4 regions of the Streptomyces sp. NPDC059785 genome follow, and region 4 is predicted to be linked to each of the others. Evidence: riboswitches for the same ligand, from Rfam matches in the RefSeq annotation. Region 4 holds a riboswitch; each other region holds the start of a gene.
What was found. Region 4 has a riboswitch for cobalamin ahead of ACFV6E_RS15300 (ribonucleoside-diphosphate reductase subunit alpha). Riboswitches for the same ligand answer to the same signal wherever they lie in the genome.
Positions count from the first base shown of each region.

Region 1: it holds a riboswitch for cobalamin, as region 4 does, so the genes downstream of both, ACFV6E_RS16470 (cobalamin biosynthesis protein) here and ACFV6E_RS15300 (ribonucleoside-diphosphate reductase subunit alpha) in region 4, are expected to answer to the same signal.
Region 2: it holds a riboswitch for cobalamin, as region 4 does, so the genes downstream of both, ACFV6E_RS41395 (ABC transporter substrate-binding protein) here and ACFV6E_RS15300 (ribonucleoside-diphosphate reductase subunit alpha) in region 4, are expected to answer to the same signal.
Region 3: it holds a riboswitch for cobalamin, as region 4 does, so the genes downstream of both, ACFV6E_RS08630 (energy-coupling factor ABC transporter permease) here and ACFV6E_RS15300 (ribonucleoside-diphosphate reductase subunit alpha) in region 4, are expected to answer to the same signal.

Region 1 is NZ_JBHWHV010000018.1:83,678-88,776, forward strand. Features, by position in the region: gene ACFV6E_RS16465 (cobyric acid synthase) at 1-935, opposite strand, end outside; gene ACFV6E_RS16470 (cobalamin biosynthesis protein) at 935-1,897, opposite strand; cobalamin riboswitch at 2,057-2,200, opposite strand; gene ACFV6E_RS16475 (hypothetical protein) at 2,329-2,550, opposite strand; gene ACFV6E_RS16480 (anion permease) at 2,574-3,827, opposite strand; gene ACFV6E_RS16485 (lysozyme) at 4,054-4,800, opposite strand; gene ACFV6E_RS16490 (class II aldolase/adducin family protein) at 5,009-5,099, shown strand, end outside.
Region 2 is NZ_JBHWHV010000104.1:5,404-10,502, forward strand. Features, by position in the region: gene ACFV6E_RS41385 (ABC transporter ATP-binding protein) at 1-739, opposite strand, end outside; gene ACFV6E_RS41390 (FecCD family ABC transporter permease) at 1,012-2,091, opposite strand; gene ACFV6E_RS41395 (ABC transporter substrate-binding protein) at 2,100-3,161, opposite strand; cobalamin riboswitch at 3,217-3,432, opposite strand; gene ACFV6E_RS41400 (NAD(P)/FAD-dependent oxidoreductase) at 3,626-5,099, opposite strand, start outside.
Region 3 is NZ_JBHWHV010000008.1:107,665-112,763, forward strand. Features, by position in the region: gene ACFV6E_RS08615 (energy-coupling factor ABC transporter ATP-binding protein) at 1-170, opposite strand, end outside; gene cbiQ (cobalt ECF transporter T component CbiQ) at 167-916, opposite strand; gene ACFV6E_RS08625 (energy-coupling factor ABC transporter substrate-binding protein) at 923-1,309, opposite strand; gene ACFV6E_RS08630 (energy-coupling factor ABC transporter permease) at 1,306-2,049, opposite strand; cobalamin riboswitch at 2,079-2,284, opposite strand; gene ACFV6E_RS08635 (cobalt-precorrin-5B (C(1))-methyltransferase) at 2,400-3,578, opposite strand; gene ACFV6E_RS08640 (cobalt-precorrin-6A reductase) at 3,628-4,392, shown strand; gene ACFV6E_RS08645 (precorrin-8X methylmutase) at 4,442-5,068, opposite strand.
Region 4 is NZ_JBHWHV010000016.1:112,011-117,109, forward strand. Features, by position in the region: gene ACFV6E_RS15300 (ribonucleoside-diphosphate reductase subunit alpha) at 1-2,326, opposite strand, end outside; cobalamin riboswitch at 2,463-2,668, opposite strand; gene ACFV6E_RS15305 (GNAT family N-acetyltransferase) at 2,690-3,277, opposite strand; gene ACFV6E_RS15310 (CHAP domain-containing protein) at 3,352-3,993, opposite strand; gene ACFV6E_RS15315 (hypothetical protein) at 4,098-5,054, opposite strand; gene ACFV6E_RS15320 (helix-turn-helix domain-containing protein) at 5,079-5,099, shown strand, end outside.

The sequences.
Region 1 (5,099 bases), on a different contig from region 4:
GTGCCGCGGGTGCCGGGTACGACGACGAGATCGGCGTCGGCCAGTTCCTCGGGGCGGTCCACGAACCGCACGACGACGCCGGGCTCGGCGGCCAGCGCGTCGACGTCGGTGAAGTTGGACATCAGCGGGACGGCGCAGACGGCGACGCGGAGGATGTCCTCGCCGACGGGGGAGGAGACCGCGGACTCGCGGACGGCGCCGCGCAGCGAGACACGGAGTCCGTCCTCCTCGTCGATACCGAGCCCGTGCCGGAACGGCAGCACGCCGTAGGAGGGGCGGCCGGTGAGGTCCTTCAGCATGTCGAGGCCCGGCTCCAGCAGGGAGACGTCGCCGCGGAACTTGTTCACCAGGAAACCGGCGACGAGTTCCTGGTCCTCGCGGCTCAGCAGCGCGACGGTGCCGAAGAAGGAGGCGAAGACGCCGCCGCGGTCGATGTCGCCGACGACGAGCACGGGCAGCCGCGCGTTGCGGGCGATGCCCATGTTCACGATGTCGGTGCGGCGCAGATTGATTTCGGCGGGACTGCCGGCCCCCTCGCAGATCACCGCGTCATACGTGCCCCGCAACTCGGCCAGGCAGTCCAGGACGGTGCCGAGCAGCGCCTGCTGCCGGCCGCCGTGGTAGCCGCGCGCGCTCATCTCGCCGACCGGCTTGCCCATCAGCACGACCTGGCTGCTGCGGTCGCCGCCGGGCTTGAGCAGTACGGGGTTCATCAGCGCGGTCGGCTCGATCCGGCACGCCTGGGCCTGCATGGCCTGCGCCCGTCCGATCTCGGCGCCCTCGCGGGTGACGAAGGAGTTGAGGGACATGTTCTGCGCCTTGAACGGCGCGACCTTGACGCCCTGCCGTACCAGCCACCGGCAGATCCCGGCGGTGACGACGCTCTTGCCCGCGTCGGAGGTGGTGCCCGCGACCAGTAGTCCGCCGCCGCTCATCATCTGCCTCCTCGTAGCCGTGATGCGTGCAGGCGTCGCCCCAGCAGCCGTCCTGTTGCGCAGACGCCGAGGGCCAGCCAGCCCACCCGCCGCGACAGCCGTACGGCCCGTTCGACGTCGCCAATCTCCACGGACCGGCCGTCTTCGTTGAGCACCGGCCGGTGCTCGACCCGGCCGCCGTACGACAGCGTCCCGCCGAGCCGGACCCCGAGCGCGCCCGCGAAGGAGGCCTCGACGGGTCCGGCGTTGGGGCTCGGGTGCTTCCTCGCGTCGGCCCGCCAGGCGCGCAGGGCGCCCCGCGGGTCGCCGCCCGCGACGGTGGCGAGCACGGCGGTCAGCCGCGCGCCGGGCCAGCCCGCGACGTCGTCGAGGCGCGCGGAGGCCCAGCCGTAGCGGCGGTAACGGGGGGACTTGTGCCCGACCATGGCGTCGAGAGTGTTGACGGCGCGGAAGCCGACCAGCCCCGGGACCCCGGCGGCGGCCCCCCACATGAGGGCGCCGACCACGGCGTCGGAGGTGTTCTCGGCGACGGACTCGACCACCGCCCGCGCGATCCCGTCGGCGTCCAGCGCCTGCGGATCGCGCCCGCACAGGTGCGGCAGCCGTTCGCGTGCGACGTCGATGTCCCCGGCGGCGAGCGCGCCGCCGATGGCGCGGGCCTCCCGGGCCAGGCTGGTGCCGCCGACGACGGCCCAGGTGGCGGCGGCGGTCAGTGCGACGGAGGCGGCGCGGGAGCGGCGTACGGAGCGGTCGGCCAGCGCGGCGAGCCCGACGGCCGAGCCCACGCAGACGGCGGTGTGCAGCGCGCCGCGGCCCCGGTCGTCCCGCCACAGCACGCGCTCGACGGCACCGGCGGCCCGGCCGAACACGGCGACGGGATGCCCGCGGCGGGGATCGCCGAGGAGCAGGTCACCGAGGAGGCCGGCGGCGGCGCCGTACGCGAAGACGCGATCGGCACCCATCGGTTCAGCCGATGCCCGCGCCGGCGGAGCCGGGACCTGGCACCGTCACCCTCGTACGGCCGGAACACCTGGTACGGAACGCACTGAACGCACGGAACGGGAACGGCACCGGGCAGCCGCGCATGGCGATATGTCCTCACTCAGGGTGTCCACGCCCTGGTTCGACGAGACCGGCGGTGAGAGTTCCTGGCTCCCGGGGAGGTTCTCCCCGGTGACAGTGGCGGGACCGCGCCGGATTCGCACCGGGCTTCCTCTCCTGCCGCCGTACTTGGCCTTGGCAGTTCACCACGCGCTGAGAACACCCGTCAACTTGCTGTTGACCTGCGCGGGGACAGTGTGCCGAGGCCCACACGGAGGCGGGGTGCGGGACCCGCTCCGGTCCCGCACCCCGCCTCGGAAGTCCCCCTTGTCGTCGCCTCCGGTCCCTGCCGTCAGGCGACGATCAGATAGATCCCGTACGCCACCGCCGCCGCGCACGCGGCGAAGCAGACGCAGGCGCCGGTGGCCGCGAGGGCCGCGGATCCGCCCTGCGCGGTAGCGGACTCGCGCTTGGAGAGGCCGAGTATGCCCAGGGTGAAGAGGCCGACGAGGACCACGGTCACCACGAGGCTGACTCCGAAGACGGAGCCGAGGGCTGCCCAGTCGATGTTCATGCTGCTTCCTTGGTCCTTGGAGGTCAGGCCACGGCCTCGGGGGCCTTCGGGGCCGCCGGGGTGTCGGTGGTCGCCGGGACGGTTGCCGTGAGTGTCCCGGTCACGGGGCCGGCCGGGGGCGGGGTGACGGCGGCGATGGCCGCGGTCACCACACCGGCGGGCTCGGCATCGGCGTCCGGCTCGTTGACGTTGGTGTGGTCGACGACCTCGCCGCGGCGGGAGACCAGCCAGATCGCGGTGCAGGAGGCGATCAGGAAGACGGCGACGAGGGCGGTGCCCCAGTCGCCGAAGCCGGTCACCCACTCGGCGAGGGCGCCGACGACAGCGGCGGCCGGCAGGGTCAGGACCCAGGCGACGCACATCCGGGTGGCGGTGGACCAGCGGACCACGCCGCCCTTGCGGCCGAGGCCCGCGCCCATCACGGAGCCCGAGACGGAGTGCGTGGTGGAGAGCGAGAAGCCGATGTGGGAGGAGGCGAGGATGACCGTGGCCGCGCTGGTCTGGGCGGCGAAGCCCTGCTGCGGCTGGAGGTCGGTCAGGCCCTTGCCCATCGTGCGGATGATGCGCCAGCCGCCCAGGTAGGTGCCGAGCGCGATGGCGCAGCCGGCCGAGAGGATGACCCAGACCGGCGGGTCGGAGTCGGGGGCGACGGCGCCGCCTGCGACCAGGGCCAGGGTGATGATGCCCATCGTCTTCTGGGCGTCGTTGGTGCCGTGGGCCAGCGAGACCAGGCCCGCGGAGGCGATCTGGCCGGCGCGGTAGCCCTTCTCGGTGGACCTGCCGCCGGCCTTGGCGCCGAGCGCGTACGACATGCGGGTGGCGATCAGTGCCGCGACGCCCGCGACCACGGGGGCCGCGACGGCCGGGATCAGCACCTTGGTGACCAGTACGCCGCCGTGCACTGCGGCCGTGCCGGCCGAGGCGATGGTGGCGCCGATCAGACCGCCCATCAGGGCGTGGGAGGAGCTGGAGGGGAGTCCGACGAGCCAGGTCAGCAGGTTCCAGAGGATCGCGCCGACGAGCGCCGCGAAGATCACCTCTGGCTGGATGCCGGATTCGTCGACGAGACCTTTGGAGATCGTGTTGGCGACTTCGACGGACAGGAACGCGCCGACAAGGTTGAGGACGGCGGACATGGCCACCGCGACCTTGGGCTTGAGTGCGCCGGTCGAGATGGTGGTGGCCATCGCGTTGGCGGTGTCGTGGAAACCGTTCGTGAAATCGAACACGAGAGCGGTGACGATCACGATCCCGAGGAGAAGCGTGATGTGTTCCATTTACCCAGGCTTCTGTTGGACGTCAGTGGCAGGCTGAACGTAGGCAACCAGGGTGAACGGAAGATGAACTGAGGCGGGCGGTGGGGTGACCCAATCGGCGGGCCGCCACTCCACTTACGAGGGAGTGACGGCCCGCCGGACCGAACAAAGGTGGAATCTGCGTCTCCGCTCATGGCCTCGCGTACGGCCTCGCGTATGGCCCCCGCTTATGGCCTTCGCGGTTTCGCTATCCGCTCGCGAGTTTCCGCAGCTGGTTCATGGAGCCGTTGAAGAGATTCTGGTCACCCGGCAGCCGGCCCCGGTTGTCGTACTGCCAGAAGGTCCAGAACGACCAGCCGGCCGGCAGCGCCCCCGCGCTCCCAGCGTCGTAGCGGGCGAGCCAGAGCGGATGGTTCGCCGCGAAGGCGCGGCTGCCGCCGGTGCACTTGTTCCACCAGAGCGTGGTCGTGTAGATCACCGGGCGGCGGCCGGTCCGGCGCTTCACCTCGTTGCTGAAGGCCGCGATCCAGTGGACCATCCGCGCCTTGCTGAGGCCGTAGCACTTCTTCTTCCTGCTGTACGGGTTGTGCTCGATGTCCAGCGCGGGCGGCAGCGTCCGGCCGTCCGCGCGCCAGCCGCCCCCGTGGCGCACGAAGAACGCGGCCTGCGCGGTGCCGGACGACTTGTTCGGGACGGCGAAGTGGTACGCGCCGCGGAGCAGGCCCGCGGCGCGCGAGCCGTTGTACTGCTGCGTGAAGTAGGGATTGCGGTAGGTGGTCGACTCGGTCGCCTTGATGTAGACGAACCTGGCGCCCCTCGCCCGCGCCTTCGACCAGTTGACGTGTTTCTGGTGCGAGGAGACGTCGTGTCCCCGCGGCTTGCCGGCCGCCGTGGCCGGTGCGTCGGCGAGCACGGTGCCGGTGACGGTCAGCGCCGTCACGGCGGCCGCGACGGCGCATAAGCGGTGGCGGTGCGATCGGTGTTCACGAGCCATGATTCCCCCCGGAATGGCGGCGTGCGCGAAAAACCTCCCAGAGGTTACTGGAAGATCCCTGAATGCCAGGTCATCACCGGCCAATCCATGAAGAGGGTGACGTATGCAGACATGCGCCCTTTCGGACGAAAGGGTTCCGCCCTAAAGTGCGCCGGTCGCGGCTCGGGATGCCGATGACCTCGGGGCGTCCGGCTGCGAGGATCGCGCCATGACTGAGCGGCGGCGGAACACCGGAGGCGCGGGGGACGCGGGCGGCGGCGGGGCCGGGCGGGAGGCGCCGGGGCGGGCGCGGCGGCGGG
Region 2 (5,099 bases), on a different contig from region 4:
GCTCGATGAGCGACGGGGTCAGGACGTCGGCGGGGGTGCCCTCGGCGACGGCGCGGCCGTCCCGCAGGACCAGCAGCCGGTCGCAGTACATCGCGGCGATGTTGAGGTCGTGCAGGGCGATGACGGTGGTGACCGGCAGGCCCGCGACCAGGTCGAGCAGGTCGAGCTGGTGCTGGATGTCCAGGTGGTTGGTCGGCTCGTCGAGCAGCAGCTCGCGAGGTTCCTGGGCCAGCGCGCGGGCGATCTGGGTGCGCTGGCGTTCGCCGCCGGAGAGGGTGTGCCAGGACTGGCCGGCCCGGTCGGTGAGCCCGGTGCGCTCCAGCGCGGCCGTGACGGCGCGGGCGTCCTCGGCGGTGGCGGACGACCAGGCGCTGCGGTGCGGGATGCGGCCGAGGGCGACGACGTCGCGGACGGTCAGTTCGGTCTGGGTGTGGGAGTGCTGGTCTACGGTGGCGACGCGGCGCGCGACGGCACGGCGTCCGGTCCGCCGCAGGGGCCGGCCGTCCAGGGTGACGACTCCGGCGGAGGGGGCGAGGACACCGGCGAGCAGCCGGAGCAGGGTCGACTTCCCGGACCCGTTGGGCCCGAGCAGCCCGACCGTCTCGCCGGGCCGCAGCACGAGGGTGACCCCGTCGACGACGAGCCGCCCGCCGACCCGCCACCCGACCCGCTCGGCCCGCAGCCCGCCGTCCAGAGCACCCGGAGCCTGCTCCTCCCCCGGGACCGGCGCCCCGCCCACCCCGCCGGGACGGTCCGTCGCGGCGGGACGGTCCGTTTCAGCGGGACGGTCCGCCCCGGCGGGGCCCGTCGCCCGTGCCCGCCCCCCGGGACCGGCGCCCGTCACGTCTTCCTCCGGCCCCGGTACAGCACCGCGACGAACGCCGGTACAGGCGTCGTCCACGACGCCCGGATCCCGCCCCTCCCCCGCAACCGGCGCCCCGCCCACCCCACCGGGACGGCCCGCCCCGGCAGGGCCCGTCGCCCGTGCCCGCCCCCCGGGACCGGCGCCCGTCACGTCTTCCTCCGGCCCCGGTACAGCACCGCGACGAACGCCGGTACGCCGATGAGGGACGTCACCACGCCCACGGGGACCTCCTGGGGGTCGATGACGGTGCGGGCGGCGGTGTCCACCCAGACCAGGAAGACGGCGCCGGCCAGCGCCGTGACCGGCAGCAGGCGGGCGTGGCCGGGGCCGGTGAGGGCGCGGGTCGCGTGCGGCAGCACCAGGCCGACGAAGCCGATCGCACCGGCGCAGGCGACCAGGGCCGCGGTGAGCAGCGCCGTGGCGCAGAGCAGGATCAGCCGGGTCCTGGCCACCCGTACGCCGAGCGCCGCCGCGGCCTCCTCGCCGAACGCGAACGCGTCCAGGGTGCGGGCGTGCCCGAGGCAGACCAGCAGCACCGCGGCGAGCAGCACCGCGCACAGCAGCACCTCGCCCCAGCCGGCCCCGGTGAGCGAGCCGAGCAGCCAGAACAGCACGCCCCGGGTGGTCTCGGCGTCGGCGGAGGTCAGCACTACGAACGAGGTGAGCGCGGAGAACAGCTGCATGGCTGCGACCCCGGAGAGGACGACCCGGTCGGTGCTGCCGCCGAGGCTGTGGCTGAGCAGCAGTACGAGCCCGAAGGAGAGCAGCGCCCCGGCGAACGCGCCCGCGGAGAGCGAGACGGCGCCGCCGCCCACCCCGAGCACGACGACGGCGACGGCGCCGGTGGACGCGCCGGAGGAGACGCCGAGCACGAACGGGTCGGCCAGCGGATTGCGCAGCAGCGACTGCATGACCGCCCCGCACAGCGCGAGCCCCGCCCCGCACACGGCGGCGAGCAGGGTGCGGGGCATGCGCAGGTTCCACACGATGCCGTCCCGCAGTGGCGCGAGCGTGCTCTCGCCGAGGCCGAGGTGGGCGGCGGCGGCCGCCCAGACGTCGGCCGTGGAGATGTCGGCGGGCCCGATGGTGACGGCCAGGGCGACGGACACCACGAGCGCGAGCAGCCCGCCGGCCGTGAGCAGCGCGGTACGCACCCACAGGCGCGGCGCCGTGTCCGGACACGGCGCCGTACCCGAATGCGGCGTCGGCTCCGGACGCGGCCCCATGTGCTTCCTCACTTCGCGAGCCCGAAGTCGCGCAGCCCCGCCGCGACCTGCTCGATCCCCTCGACCGTGCGGATGGACGGGTTCATCGCCTGCCCGCTGAGCAGGACGTACCGCTTCTTCTTCACCGCGGTGAGGTTGCGGGTGGCGGCGTTGGTCTCCAGGAAGTGGATCTTCGCCTCGGCGGTCTCGGCGGTCTGCGACTTGCGGGTCAGGTCACCGAGGACGATGACGTCGGGGTCGCGGTCGGCGACGGTCTCCCAGTTGATCTGCGGCCACTCGTCGTGGGTGTCGGAGAAGACGTTCTCGGCGCCGAGGGCGCGGGTGATGGCGCCGGGGGCGCCGCAGCAGCCGGCGAGGTAGGGCGACTGGGAGTTGGCGAACCAGTACATGAGGGAGACGCCCGAGGCGTCGAGCCCGTCGGTCGCCTCACTCACCCGTTGCTTCAGCCCGGCGACGAGCTTCTCGCCGCGCGCGTCGACGCCGAAGGCGTGCGCGAGGTCGCGTATCTCGCCGTAGACGGTGTCGAGGGTGAGCGCCTTGCCGCGGGAGCCGTCGCCGCCGCTGTCGTTGTCCTTGCCGCCGTCGGAGCAGTCGGCGGGCGAGACGTACGTGGGCACGCCCAGGTCCTCGAACTGGTCGCGGGTGGCGACGCCGCCCTTGCCGAGCGTGGAGACGAAGGACGCGGTGACGAAGTCGGGCTCGGCGTCCAGCACCTTCTCGAACGAGGGGTTGTTGTCCGCGAGCCGCGGCACCTTCGCGTTCGCCTTCTCCAGGCCCTTCATCACCGGGTCGGTCCAGGTCGCGGTGCCCGCGAGCCGGTCCCCGAGGCCGAGGGAGAGCAGGATCTCGGTGCTGCCCTGGTTGAGGGAGACGGCGTGCCGCGGGGCCGACTTCAGGGTGACCTGGCGGCCGCAGTTGTCGATGGTGCGGGGGTATCCGGCGGCGGACTCCTCCGCCTTCGCGCCGTCGGCGCCGGAGCCGCCGCAGGCGGTGAGCAGCAGTGCGGGGGCGAGGAGCAGGGCCGCGGTGCGGCGGGGGGCACGGAGCGGGGGAATGCGGAGCACGGGCATGCCTCGGTTGTCGGGGCTCGGACGCGGAGCCTGGCCTACGGACGTCCTCCCCGCACGGGGGCGCGGAGGGGCCAGCAGGTCTTCGGACTCGGGTTCGTCCGGCCGGGGCGCCTTCCCGGGAACTGTCCGTGCCGGCCGTACGGCCGTCGCGGGCGCTGCTCCCAGTGGCGTCGATGCCCCGCCCGTCCCCCTCACCGCTGCGCGTCAGTTCCGGATTCGCACCGGATTCCCTGGCCTCGGATGTGGCTCGACTGGCTCCGGAACCCTATCAAGGGGTCCCGCCGGCCGGTTCACGCGGACCCCGGGGCCGTCCGGCGGCTCCGCCACGGGCCGGTGGGCGGCCGCCCGCGCCGGGCGGCCGCCCTGTGTCCTTGCACCCTTACGTCCTCACGTCCTCACGTCCTCACGTCCTCACGTCCTCACGTCCTCACGTCCGTACGTCCGTACGTCCGTACGTCCGTACGTCAGAACAGCTTCTTGCCGCGCAGCCGGGCCTTGACCGCCTCCCGTCCGTTGCCCAGGACGAGCCTGCGGACGACGGGGTCGGCCTCGGTGGCGGCCCAGCGGACCATCCGCAGCAGCGTCCTGGGCTGCGGGTTCAGGAAGCGGACGTCGCGCTCGGCGTACCCGAAGTGCTTGGGTACGAAGTCGGCCGCGAGCAGCCGGTCGTAGAGCAGGTCGGCGGCGTCCGCGGCGGTGACGGCACCGGCCTCGACCGCCTCGCAGCTCTTGACCATCGTCTCGTACAGCTCGGCGAAGCCGTCGTGGTCGGGCCAGTACAGGCCCGGGTAGGGCACCTCCTCCAGGTCGGTGAAGTGCTGGTCGCGGCCGTCCTTGCGGAACTTGGTCAGCGCGGTCTGCATCCGGTAGACGCCCGCGTTGGCGCCCCAGGCCCAGATCCGGAAGACCGCGCTCCACAGGTCGTAGTCGCACCAGGAGATGAAGGCCGAGTTCACCAGGGAGTCGTTGTAGTCGAACAGCGACTGCTGGAGCCGGTCCACGGGGGCGAACCGGTCGCCGGAGAAGTCGTCGTCCCGCACCGCGCGCAGCAGCCGCCGGGCCAGCACGTTCAGGGCCTCGGTGGTGTTGGACAGACCGCGGGAGAACAGCGGGTCGAGGAAGCCCGCGGCGTGCGAGAGCAGGAACCAGCGGTCGCCCGCGGTCTGCCGGGAGGAGTACTGGAGCCGTCCGGTCGAGGTCCATTCCCGTACCGGCTTCATGCCCTCGAACTGCCGGACGATGTCGGGGAAGGGTGCCGCGAGCCGGGCGAAGTCCTCCTCGGGGGCGACTCCTCCGGGCTTGGGAAAGCGGCGCGGGTCGACGGTCATGCCGACGCTGCACAGCGGGTTCTTGGACCACTTGTTGTTGTTGAAGCCGATGACCCAGGCCCAGCCGCGGTCGAACATGTGGTGCACGGTGCCCTCGTACCAGGGAACGGGCGGGCGCTGGCTGTCCGGGAGGTGGTCGAAGAGCCGGTCGGTGGGGGTGAGGTCGACGACGTGGTTCCAGATGGAGCGCGAGTGGTGCTTGAACCGGCAGGGGTCCTCGCGCAGGCCGAACTTCTCCGCCACCGGTGAGCGGAAGCCGCTGGCGTCCACGAGGTAGCGTGCCCGGTACTCGCCGCCGCGCCCGGCCAGGGTGACCCCGGAGCCGTCGAAGTCGATGTCGTCGACGAAGAAGTTCTGCCGGGCCCGGCAGCCGTACTTGACGGCGACCTGGAAGAGCCAGGAGTCGGTGTCCTGGCGGAACAGGTGGGCGGCCTCGTGCAGGAGCTGGGGCGGGGTGTTGAACTCGTTGACCTCGCGCGGGTTCTGCGGCGCGTCCTCGTGGTGCAGCAGGAAGCCGAAGTGCCGCTTGACGCCGAAGCGGGGGCCGATGGTGCGGGTGGTGTCGGTGAACGAGGCGAGCGCGGCGATCTCGGGGACGTCGTAGCGTTCC
Region 3 (5,099 bases), on a different contig from region 4:
AGGGTGGTCTTGCCGCTGCCGTTGCGGCCGAGGAGCGCCAGGGCACGCCCCTCGCGTATCCCGAAGTCGAGCCCGCTGAACACCGGCGGCCCCTCCTCGTACGCGAAGAACGCGCCCCGCAGCGCGACGAGAGCGGGCTCGCCGACGGACTCCCGGGCGGGCTCGTTCATGACAGGGGCCTTTCCAGTACGAGGGTCAGTGCGGCCACCGCCGTGAGCAGGGCGAGGCTCGCCGCGGTGAAGGGGACGGAGACGCGGGCCTCGGGCACCAGGACGCGCAGGGTGCCGTCGTAACCGCGTCCCGCGAGCCCGGTCTGGAGCCGCGCCGCCCGGTCGAAGGCCCGGACGAACGCCGTGGCGCCGAGCCCGGCCAGCGACCGCCAGGCGGCCGCGCGCGTGGTGTGCCCGAGCCGCGCCGCCTGCGCCTGACGGATCCGGCGCACCGAGTCCAGGAGCAGGAAGCTCATGCGGTACGTCACCAGGGCGACGTCGACGACCGGCGCGGGCACGCCCGCCCGCACCAGGCGTGGCAGCAGGTCCGCCATGGGCGTGGTGAACGCGAACAGCAGGACGCCCAGGGAGGCCGCCGAGGTCCGCAGCAGCAGCTCACCCGCGCGCACCGGCCCGCCGTCGGCGAACGCGACGAAACGGCCCGGCCCGCCGACCTGCACGAGCAGAGTGACCGCCCCCGTCACGCAGAAGCCCAGCGGCACCCGGTACGCGCGCCACAGCCGGCGGCCCGGCACGCCCGCCGGACCGAGCAGCAGGACGAGCGCCGTGACCAGGACGAAGGCGGCGCCCGGCCAGGCCGGCAGGGAGATCGCGAGCACGGTCAGACCGAGCCCGAGGACCGCCTTGTCCACAGGGTGGCGGCGGCGCCAGCGACTGCTGTACGCCGCCGCGTCGATCGGCAGCACGGGGGATCAGGCCCGCCGCCCGGCCGTGGTGTCCTCCGCGGCGGCGCCGGGCCCGCTCTCCCGCTCCTCCGGGAGACCGTCCTGCGCCCGCGCCCGCTGTTCGCCCTGGCGCCGCCCGCGCCGCAGCCCGAAGTAGTACGCGAGCACGCCCGCGCCGATGGCCGCCTGGAGGGCGAAGAGCGCCGACTCGATCTCGCCGGACGGCGGTTCGTACAGCGGCGAGAACCACGGCTCGTAGTCCGGTTCGAGCTCGGTGATCGCCGTCTCCGCCTGGGCGTCGGCACCGGCGAACGGCTCCTCCTTGCCGTCGCCGAGACCGAGCACCAGCGGCAGCACGGCGAGCGCGACCACGACGAGCAGCAGCAGGAGGTTGATCTTCGTGTGACGCTTCACCGGGCCACCGCCTCGGAGCCGGAGCCGGAGCCGGAGCCGGATCCGGGACCAGCACCCGTGCCCGTACGGTTTCCGCCCTTGGCCAGGAGCACGCCCAGCCGGGTCAGTTCGCCCTTGCTCGACTGGACCAGCAGCCGCATCACCAGCACCGTGAGCAGGCCCTCGCTCACCGCCAGCGGGATCTGCGTGACGGCGAAGATCGCGCCGAACTTGCCGAGCGCGCCCGCGAAGCCGCTGCCCGGGTCGGGGAAGGCCAGGGCGAGCTGCACGCTGGTGACGCAGTAGGTGGACAGGTCGGCGACGAACGCGCCGAAGAACACGGCGACCATCAGCGGGACGTCGAAGCGCCGCAGCAGCCGGTAGGTCCCGTACCCGGCCCAGGGGCCGACGATCGCCATCGAGAAGACGTTGGCGCCGAGCGTGGTCAGGCCGCCGTGCGCGAGCAGCAGCGCCTGGAAGAGCAGCGTGATGGTGCCGAGGACCGCCATGATCGGCGGACGGAACAGGATCGCGCCGAGCCCGGTGCCGGTGGGATGTGAACAACTGCCGGTGACGGACGGCAGCTTGAGAGCCGACAGGACGAACGTGAAGGCACCGGAGGCACCCAGGAGCAGTGTGCTCTCGGGGTGCTCTCTGACCTCACGGGTGAGTGACCGGACTCCGTGGACGACGAACGGCGCCGACGCGACGCCCCAGGCGACCGCGTGCGCCGGAGGCAGAAAACCCTCGGCTATGTGCATGACTCAGCAGACCCTCTCCAGCACCTCGTGGATGGTTGAAGTGCCTTGGCCGGTCTCCTGGCTGACGGGTACCACATCCGTGCTCCGCCTTCCCGGGTCCGAGGACCCAGTGGCTGCCCGTTGGATCCTGTCGACGACAGGTCCGAGGGCCGGAGCCGGACTTCCCGATCACAGTGGCGAGGGCCGCACCGGCATCACACCGGATTTCCCGTGCACCAAGGCGTGGTGACAGTAGTCCCCGCAGGCGGGGAGCCGCAAGAAGCCCTCGGGGGCGTACGGCGACGCCCGCCCGCGCAGCCCGGACCGCCCGGCGGACCGGGCTCGCGACAGGGGCTTCCGTCAGGTACGCCCTAGCGGACCGAGCTGCGGCCCACGATGCCGCCCGCCCGGTCGATGCAGATCACGTCGACCGCGACGGGCGCGCCCCGCAGCACGGCCAGTGCCTCGTCGCGCGCCGCCGTCGCCACCAGATCGCCGAGCGGGACCCCGGCCGCCGTGCAGAGCTGGAGCGCGGCGAGCCCCGTGTTGGCCCCGGCCACCCGCGCGGCCAGCGCCTCGTCGGCGCCGCCCCGGCGGGCCAGTCCGGCGAGGAAGCCCTTGTCGACCTGCGAGCGGGCGGAGTGCAGATCGAGCTGCCCGGCCGCCAGCTTCGACAGCTTGGCGAAACCGCCGCAGACCGTGAGCCGGTCGACAGGATGGCGGCGTACGTACTTCAGCACCGCGCCCGCGAAGTCGCCCATGTCGAGCAGCGCGTCCTCGGGCAGCCCGTGCACCGCGACGACGGTCTTCTCCGAGGTGGAGCCGGTGCAGCCCGCCACATGCGTGCGTCCGGCGGCGCGGGCCACGTCGACCCCGCGCCGGATGGAGTCGATCCACGCCGAGCACGAGTACGGCACGACGATCCCGGTCGTACCGAGGATGGACAGGCCGCCGAGGATGCCGAGCCGGGGGTTCCAGGTGGAGCGGGCGATCTCCTCGCCGTGGTCGACGGAGAGGGTGATCTCGACGTCGCCCCCGTCGCCGTACCGGCGGGCGACCTCGGCGACGTGGTCGCGCATCATCTGCCGGGGGACGGGGTTGACGGCCGGTTCGCCGACGGGCAGCGGCAGTCCGGGCCGGGTGACGGTGCCGACGCCGGGGCCCGCCCGGAAGACCACGCCCGAACCGGCCGGCAGCCGCCGCACCGTGGCCCGTACCAGCGCGCCGTGCGTGACGTCCGGATCGTCACCGGCGTCCTTCACGATCCCGGCCATCGCGGAGCCGTCGCCCAGCTCCTCCGCCGCCAGCGCGAACGCCGGGGTCTGCCCCTTGGGCAGCGTCACCGTCACCGGATCCGGGAAGTCACCGGTCAGCAGCGCCGTGTACGCGGCGGTGGCGGCGCCCGTCGCGCAGGCACCGGTGGTCCAGCCGGGCCGCAGCCCGGTGTGCTTGAGTTGGGCGCCGCGGCCGCCCTTCGCCGCACCGCCGCTCACACCGCACCGCCGCTCACACCGCACCCCCAGGGGAGGTCCCACCGCAGATGACTGCATCGCAGATGGCTTCACCGCGGCCGACGAACGAGGAGAGGCGGGCGTCGCCGTGCACGTCCTGATCCTCGGCGGTACGACGGAGGCGCGCCGGCTCGCCGAGATCCTGGCCGCCGAGGCGCCGCACCTGCGCGTGACGACGTCGCTCGCCGGACGCGTGGCCGCACCCCGGCTGCCGCCTGGCGAGGTCCGCACGGGCGGCTTCGGCGGCGCCGGGGGACTGGCCGGGTGGCTGCGCGCGGAACGGGTGGACGCACTCGTCGATGCCACTCACCCCTTCGCCCGGACGATCGGTTTCCACGCGGCCGAGGCGGCCGCCACCACCCATGTTCCCCTGCTCGCCGTGCGGCGGCCCGGCTGGGTCCCCGGTCGGGGCGACGTCTGGCACGACGCGGCCTCGCCCGCACAGGCGGCGGCGCTGCTGCCCGCGCTGGGCCGCCGGGTGTTCCTGACCACAGGGCGGACGGGCCTCGCGGACTTCGCGGAGCTGGACGGCCTGTGGTTCCTGGTCCGTTCCGTGGACGCGCCCGAACCTCCGCACCCCCGGCACATGGAGGTGCTGCTCGCCCGCGGGCCCTTCGCCCTCGACGGGGAGCGCGAGCTGCTGCGCCGGCACCGGATCGACGTACTCGTCACCAAGGACAGCGGCGGAGAAGCCACCGCGCCGAAGCTGACGGCGGCACGCGAGGCAGCGGTACCGGTCGTGATGATCCGGCGCCCGCCGGTCCCGGAGGGCGTGCCGGTGGTGCCGGGACCGGAGGAGGCGGCGCGCCGGCTCCTCGGCTCACTTCACGAGGCCAAGCCTGTCACTTCGTGACGTCAGTCCTTCTCGTCACTTCATGATTCCTTCTCGTCACTTCATGACGTCATTCCCGCTCGCTGGCGATCGCGTTGACGGCCGCCGCCGCGATGGCGCTGCCGCCGCGCCGGCCGCGGACGACCAAGTGCTCGACGGCCGAGGGGTGTCCGGCGAGCGCGTCCTTGGACTCGGCGGCGCCCACGAAGCCGACCGGCACCCCGATCACGGCGGCCGGACGCGGCGCGCCCTCCTCGATCAGCTCCAGGAGCCGGAAGAGGGCGGTGGGCGCGTTGCCGACGGCGACGACGGCGCCGTCCAGCCGGTCGCGCCACAGCTCCAGGGCGGCGGCGCTGCGGGTGGTGCCCAGCTCGGCGGCGAGCCCGGGGACGGCCGGGTCGGACAGGGTGCAGATCACCTCGTTGTCCGCGGGCAGCCGGGAGCGCGTCACACCGCTGGCCACCATGGACACGTCGCAGAGGACCGGCGCGCCCGCCCGCAGCGCCTCGCGCGCGCGGGCCACCACGTCAGGCGTGTACGCGAGATCACGGACGAGGTCGACCATCCCGCAGGCGTGGATCATGCGCACCGCGACCTGGGCGACGTCGGCGGGCAGACCCGACAGGTCCGCCTCCGCGCGGATGGTGGCAAAGGACTCGCGGTAGATGGCCGCGCCGTCCTTCTCGTACTCGAACACCCTGCTCCTCGTCGTCCGTCCGTCGTGCTTC
Region 4 (5,099 bases):
GCTCGGACCGGGCCTGCGCCTGCGCGGCGCGGGCGATGCGCGTCGCGGGGCGCGAGCGCAGGTAGTACGTCGTCTTCAGGCCCGACTTCCAGGCGTACGCGTACATCGAGGAGAGTTTGCCGATGGTCGGCGTCTCCAGGAACAGGTTCAGCGACTGGGCCTGGTCGATGAACGGGGTGCGGGCGGCGGCCATGTCGATCAGACCCCGCTGCGGGATCTCCCACGCGGTGCGGTACAGGTCGCGGACCTCCTGCGGCACCCAGGTGAAGCCCTGCACCGAGCCGTTCGACTCGCGCAGCGCCTCCCGGGTCTGCGCGTCCCACACGCCGAGCCTCTTCAGCTCGTCCACCAGGTACGAGTTGACCTGGAGGAACTCGCCGGACAGCGTCTCGCGCTTGAACAGGTTGGACACCTGCGGCTCGATGCATTCGTAGACGCCCGCGATGGAGGCGATCGTCGCGGTCGGCGCGATGGCCAGGAGCAGCGAGTTGCGCAGGCCGACGGCCGCGATCCGGGTGCGCAGGGCGGCCCAGCGCTCGGGCCAGGTCAGCTCGGTGCCGTAGTGGTCGGGGTGCAGGACGCCCCGTGCGGTACGGGTCTTCTCCCAGGCGGGCAGCGGGCCGTTCCGCTCCGCCAGGCCGGCCGACGCCTCGTACGCGGCGAGCATGATCCGCTCGGCGATCCGGGTGGACAGGGCCTTCGCCGCCGGTGACCCGAACGGCAGCCGCAGCTTGAAGAAGACGTCCTGGAGCCCCATCACGCCGAGGCCCACCGGGCGCCACTTGGAGTTGGAGCGGCCCGCCTGTTCGGTCGGGTAGAAGTTGATGTCCACGACCCGGTCGAGGAAGGTCACGGCGGTGCGGACCGTGTCGTCAAGGCGTTCCCAGTCGATGTCCTGGCGGCCGGTGTCGACGAAGGCGCCGAGGTTGACCGACCCCAGGTTGCACACGGCCGTCTCCCCGTCGTCCGTGACCTCCAGGATCTCGGTGCACAGGTTCGAGGAGTGGACGGTGTGCCCCGGCTCCGCCGTCTGGTTGGCGGTGCGGTTGGCGGCGTCCTTGAAGGTCATCCAGCCGTTGCCGGTCTGCGCGAGCGTCCGCATCATGCGGCCGTACAGCTCACGGGCCGGGATCGTCTTCTTGGCGAGGCCCGCCTCCTCGGCCCCGCGGTACGCGGCGTCGAAGTCGGCGCCCCACAGGTCCACCAGCTCCGGCACGTCGGACGGCGAGAACAGTGACCACGCGCGGTCCTCGTCCACCCGGCGCATGAACTCGTCCGGGATCCAGTGCGCCAGGTTCAGGTTGTGCGTACGGCGGGCGTCCTCACCGGTGTTGTCGCGCAGCTCCAGGAACTCCTCGATGTCGGAGTGCCAGGTCTCCAGGTAGACGGCCGCGGCGCCCTTGCGCCGGCCGCCCTGGTTCACGGCGGCGACCGAGGCGTCCAGCGTCTTCAGGAACGGGACGATGCCGTTGGAGTGCCCGTTCGTGCCGCGGATCAGCGAACCGCGCGAGCGGACGCGGGAGAAGGACAGTCCGATGCCGCCCGCGTGCTTCGACAGGCGGGCCACCTGGTGGTAGCGCTCGTAGAGGGAGTCCAGCTCGTCCAGCGGGGAGTCGAGGAGGTAGCAGGACGACATCTGGGGGTGCCGCGTACCGGAGTTGAACAGGGTGGGGGAGGAGGGCAGGTAGTCGAGCCGGCTCATCAGGCCGTACAGCGCGGCCACCTCGTCGACCGAGCGGGCGGTGTCGTCCTCGGCGAGCCCGGCGGCGACGCGCAGCATGAAGTGCTGGGGCGTCTCGATCACCCGCCGGGTGATCGGGTGGCGGAGCAGATAGCGGCTGTGCAGGGTGCGCAGGCCGAAGTAGCCGAAGCGGTCGTCGGCGCCCGCCACGGCGGCGGCGTCGGCCAGCGCGTCCAGGCGGGCCGCGTGCAGCGTCACGAACTCCGCGGTGCGGTCCGCGATCAGGCCCTCGCGGTGGCCGGTCGCGACGGAGGACGAGAAGGACGTGACGCCCTGCGAGGCGGCCTCGGCGGCGATGGCGAGCGTCAGCAGCCGGGCGGCGAGCCGCGAGTAGGCGGGGTCCTCGGAGATGAGGCCGGCCGCCGCCTCGATCGCCAGCTCCCGCAGCTCCGTGATGTCCGCCCGCGCGGACCGGCCGCGCAGCGCGGCGGCGGCGACCCGGCCCGGGTCGGCGTCGGGGAGGTCGGCGGTGAGGTCGGTCAGGGTCCGCAGCAGCGCGGCACCGGGACCGTCCGTATCCGTATCCGTGCCCGTCGGTTCCGCGGACGGTGCCACTGCGGCCGGATCGGCTGGCGCGATGGTCACGTGGGGCTCTCCCTCGCTCGGCTCGGGGCCTGGCGAGGGCAGGGCAGCGAAGGCACACGTCTGCCCGTGGCACGGGTACGCGCGCGTCCACCGGCCCATTCCACGAGGCCCGGACGTATTCGGCACCCGGACCGGACGGTACGGGCGCACTGCCGGCAGGTCCTCGGACTGACCAGGCGCGCGGACACGCACCGGTGGTCCTGGGACCGGCCGGGCGCGCGAACACGCACAAGTACACCGTTGCGGGACAGTTCCGGATTCGCACCGGATTCCCCTGCGGCGACAGCGAGCATGAGCATACATCTAGTGCCGGTCGGCGCTACCACCCCCACATCTTGTGTCGCGGGCTGTCTCCGGAGCGTGTCAGAGCGTCAACTCATAGGTGATCAGCACGATGTCGTCGAGCTCCGGCAGCGGGTTCCAGTCGCGCTCCGGGGTACGGCGGAAGCCCAGACGCTCGTAGATCCGGTGGGCGGCGCGCATCGTGCGCTGGCTGGACAGCACGACGCGGACACAGCCCTCGGTGGCCCGCGCGCGCTCGACGCAGGCGCGCACGAGCGCCTCGCCCGCGCCCCGTCCGCGGGACTCCGCGGCGACCGCCAGCATCCGTATCTCCGCCTCGCCCTCGCGCGCGATGTCGGCCATCGGCCCGCCGGTCGCGACGAAGGTGACGCCGCCGAGGATGCCGTCGGCGGTGCCGGGGCCGAGGGTGCCGTCGACGGTGCCGGGGCCGAGGATGCCGTCGGCGGTGCCGGGGCTTGTCCCTGCCGCACCGTCCACGGCCACCAGTACCTCGGCCGCCGCCGCACGCTTCGCCACGTCGCGCAGCTCCGTCAGGTACGTATCGCTCTCCCCGAAGTCCAGCAGCCCGTCCCCGAGATACGCCCGCGCGGTGACCTCGCCGACCGCCTCGTACTCCCCGGGCCGCGCCCGCCTGATCACGATGTCCATGTCCGCAGTGTGCCGGAGGGGTACGACAACGGGCCGCCCATTTTCCGGGGCCCGCCGCCGTCGGGGAGGGGAGGTCAGGAACGGGACGCGAAGCCGCGCAGCTTCAGGCCGGGGTTGGTGGGGATACGGGGGCCGTCCGTGCCCGCCCAGCGGTACTCGCGCCTGGTGATGCTGTCGGACCCGCGCCCGGCGTTGCCCTCGATCGTGACGACCGTCCGGCCGCCGGAACCGCCGACGGCGACGACGACCGCGACATGGCCCTCGGGGTCGCGCCGGTTGTGGTTGTGCCACACGATCACGTCGCCGCGCTGCGGGGGCCGTCCGGGCCGGTAGGCGTAGAAGCGGTCGCCGACGCCGGTCTCCCAGGCCCGCGACGACTTGTAGTTGTCCGGCGTCGCCCGCCGGTTGTTCCACATGGCGGCGGCGAAGTAGCCGCACCAGTAGTCGCCGTTGAAGCCGTTGTACTCGTTGCGGTCGGCGCCGCCGAGGTAGTTGTCGTGCCGCGCGTCGCCCGGCGTGCTCCACTTCCGCGGACCGTTACGGGTCTCCCTGTAGGCGTGGGACGTGGTGAGGGCCCGTTCGGCGCGGTCCACGACGGCCTGCCGGAGCGGGCTGGGGGCCGCGGCGGCCGCGGGCGGCTCGGCGAGGGCGGGTACGGCGAGCAGCCCGGGGAGCAGGGCGGCCGTGGTCAGACAGCGTGCCGCGAGACGGTTCATGACGGAACCTCCGGTGAGGTGGACGTGCCGGTGGATGCCGGACGAGGGGCGAGGGCGCACAACCCGCATGCGGGCGTGAAGCGGTGAGCCCGCCGAACGCGCCGTCACTCCCGGTAAGTTGACGAACTCGGAGAGCGACGGCGTGATGACAGGTGTAGCAGGTGAATCAGGGGCTGGACGGGGCGGCAGAAGAATTTGCCGGTTGCCGGAACGAGCGGCAACAGGCAACCGACGACGGGTGCGACCGGGAGGAACGCGACCGGGGCGGGCGCGGGCGGGGCGGGCCCGTACGCGACGGGCCCGTACGCGACGGGCATGGTGGCGACGGCCACGCGTGTGACGGCCACGCGCGCAACGGGCACGCGCGTGACGGCCACGCGCGTGACGGTCACGCGCGCGAGGGCCACGGTCGCGACGGGCATGGTCGCGACGGGCATCGTCGCGACGGCAACGGGCAGGACGTGCTTGGCCGTGACGGCGACGGCGACGGCGACGGACAGGGCGGGTGCGAAGGCGGGCGTGGTCGAGACGCGTCGGGTGACGATACGGACGGATCGAGTGCTGGTGCCGACCGGCACGGTCGTGACGTGCTCGGCCGCGACGGCAACGGGCAGGACGTGCTTGGCCGTGACGGCGACGGACAGGGCGGGCGCAGGGGCGGGCGCGGCCGCGACGCGCCCGGCCGCGACGGGTCGGTTGGCGGTGTCGGCGGACCGGGCGGTGGTGTCGGCGGGTCGGTTGGCGGTGTCGGCGGACCGGGCGGTGGTGCCGGCGGGTCGGTTGGCGGTGTCGGCGGACCGGGCGGTGGTGCCGGCGGGTCGGTTGGCGGTGCCGGCGGGCCAGGTGGTGGTGCGGGCGGGCACGGCGGGGTCGGGGGCGGGCCAGGTGGTGGTGTCGGCGGACCGGGCGGTGGTGCTGGCGGACCGGGCGGTGGTGCGGGCGGGCACGGCGGGGTCGGGGGCGGGCCAGGCGGTGGTGCCGGCGGACCGGGCGGTGGTGCCGGCGGGCCAGGTGGTGGTGTCGGCGGGCACGGGCCGGTCGGGGGCCCGGTGAGAGCGCACGGGGGTGGTGCCTACGGTGCCGAGGTGCGGCGGTCGCGGGAGGCC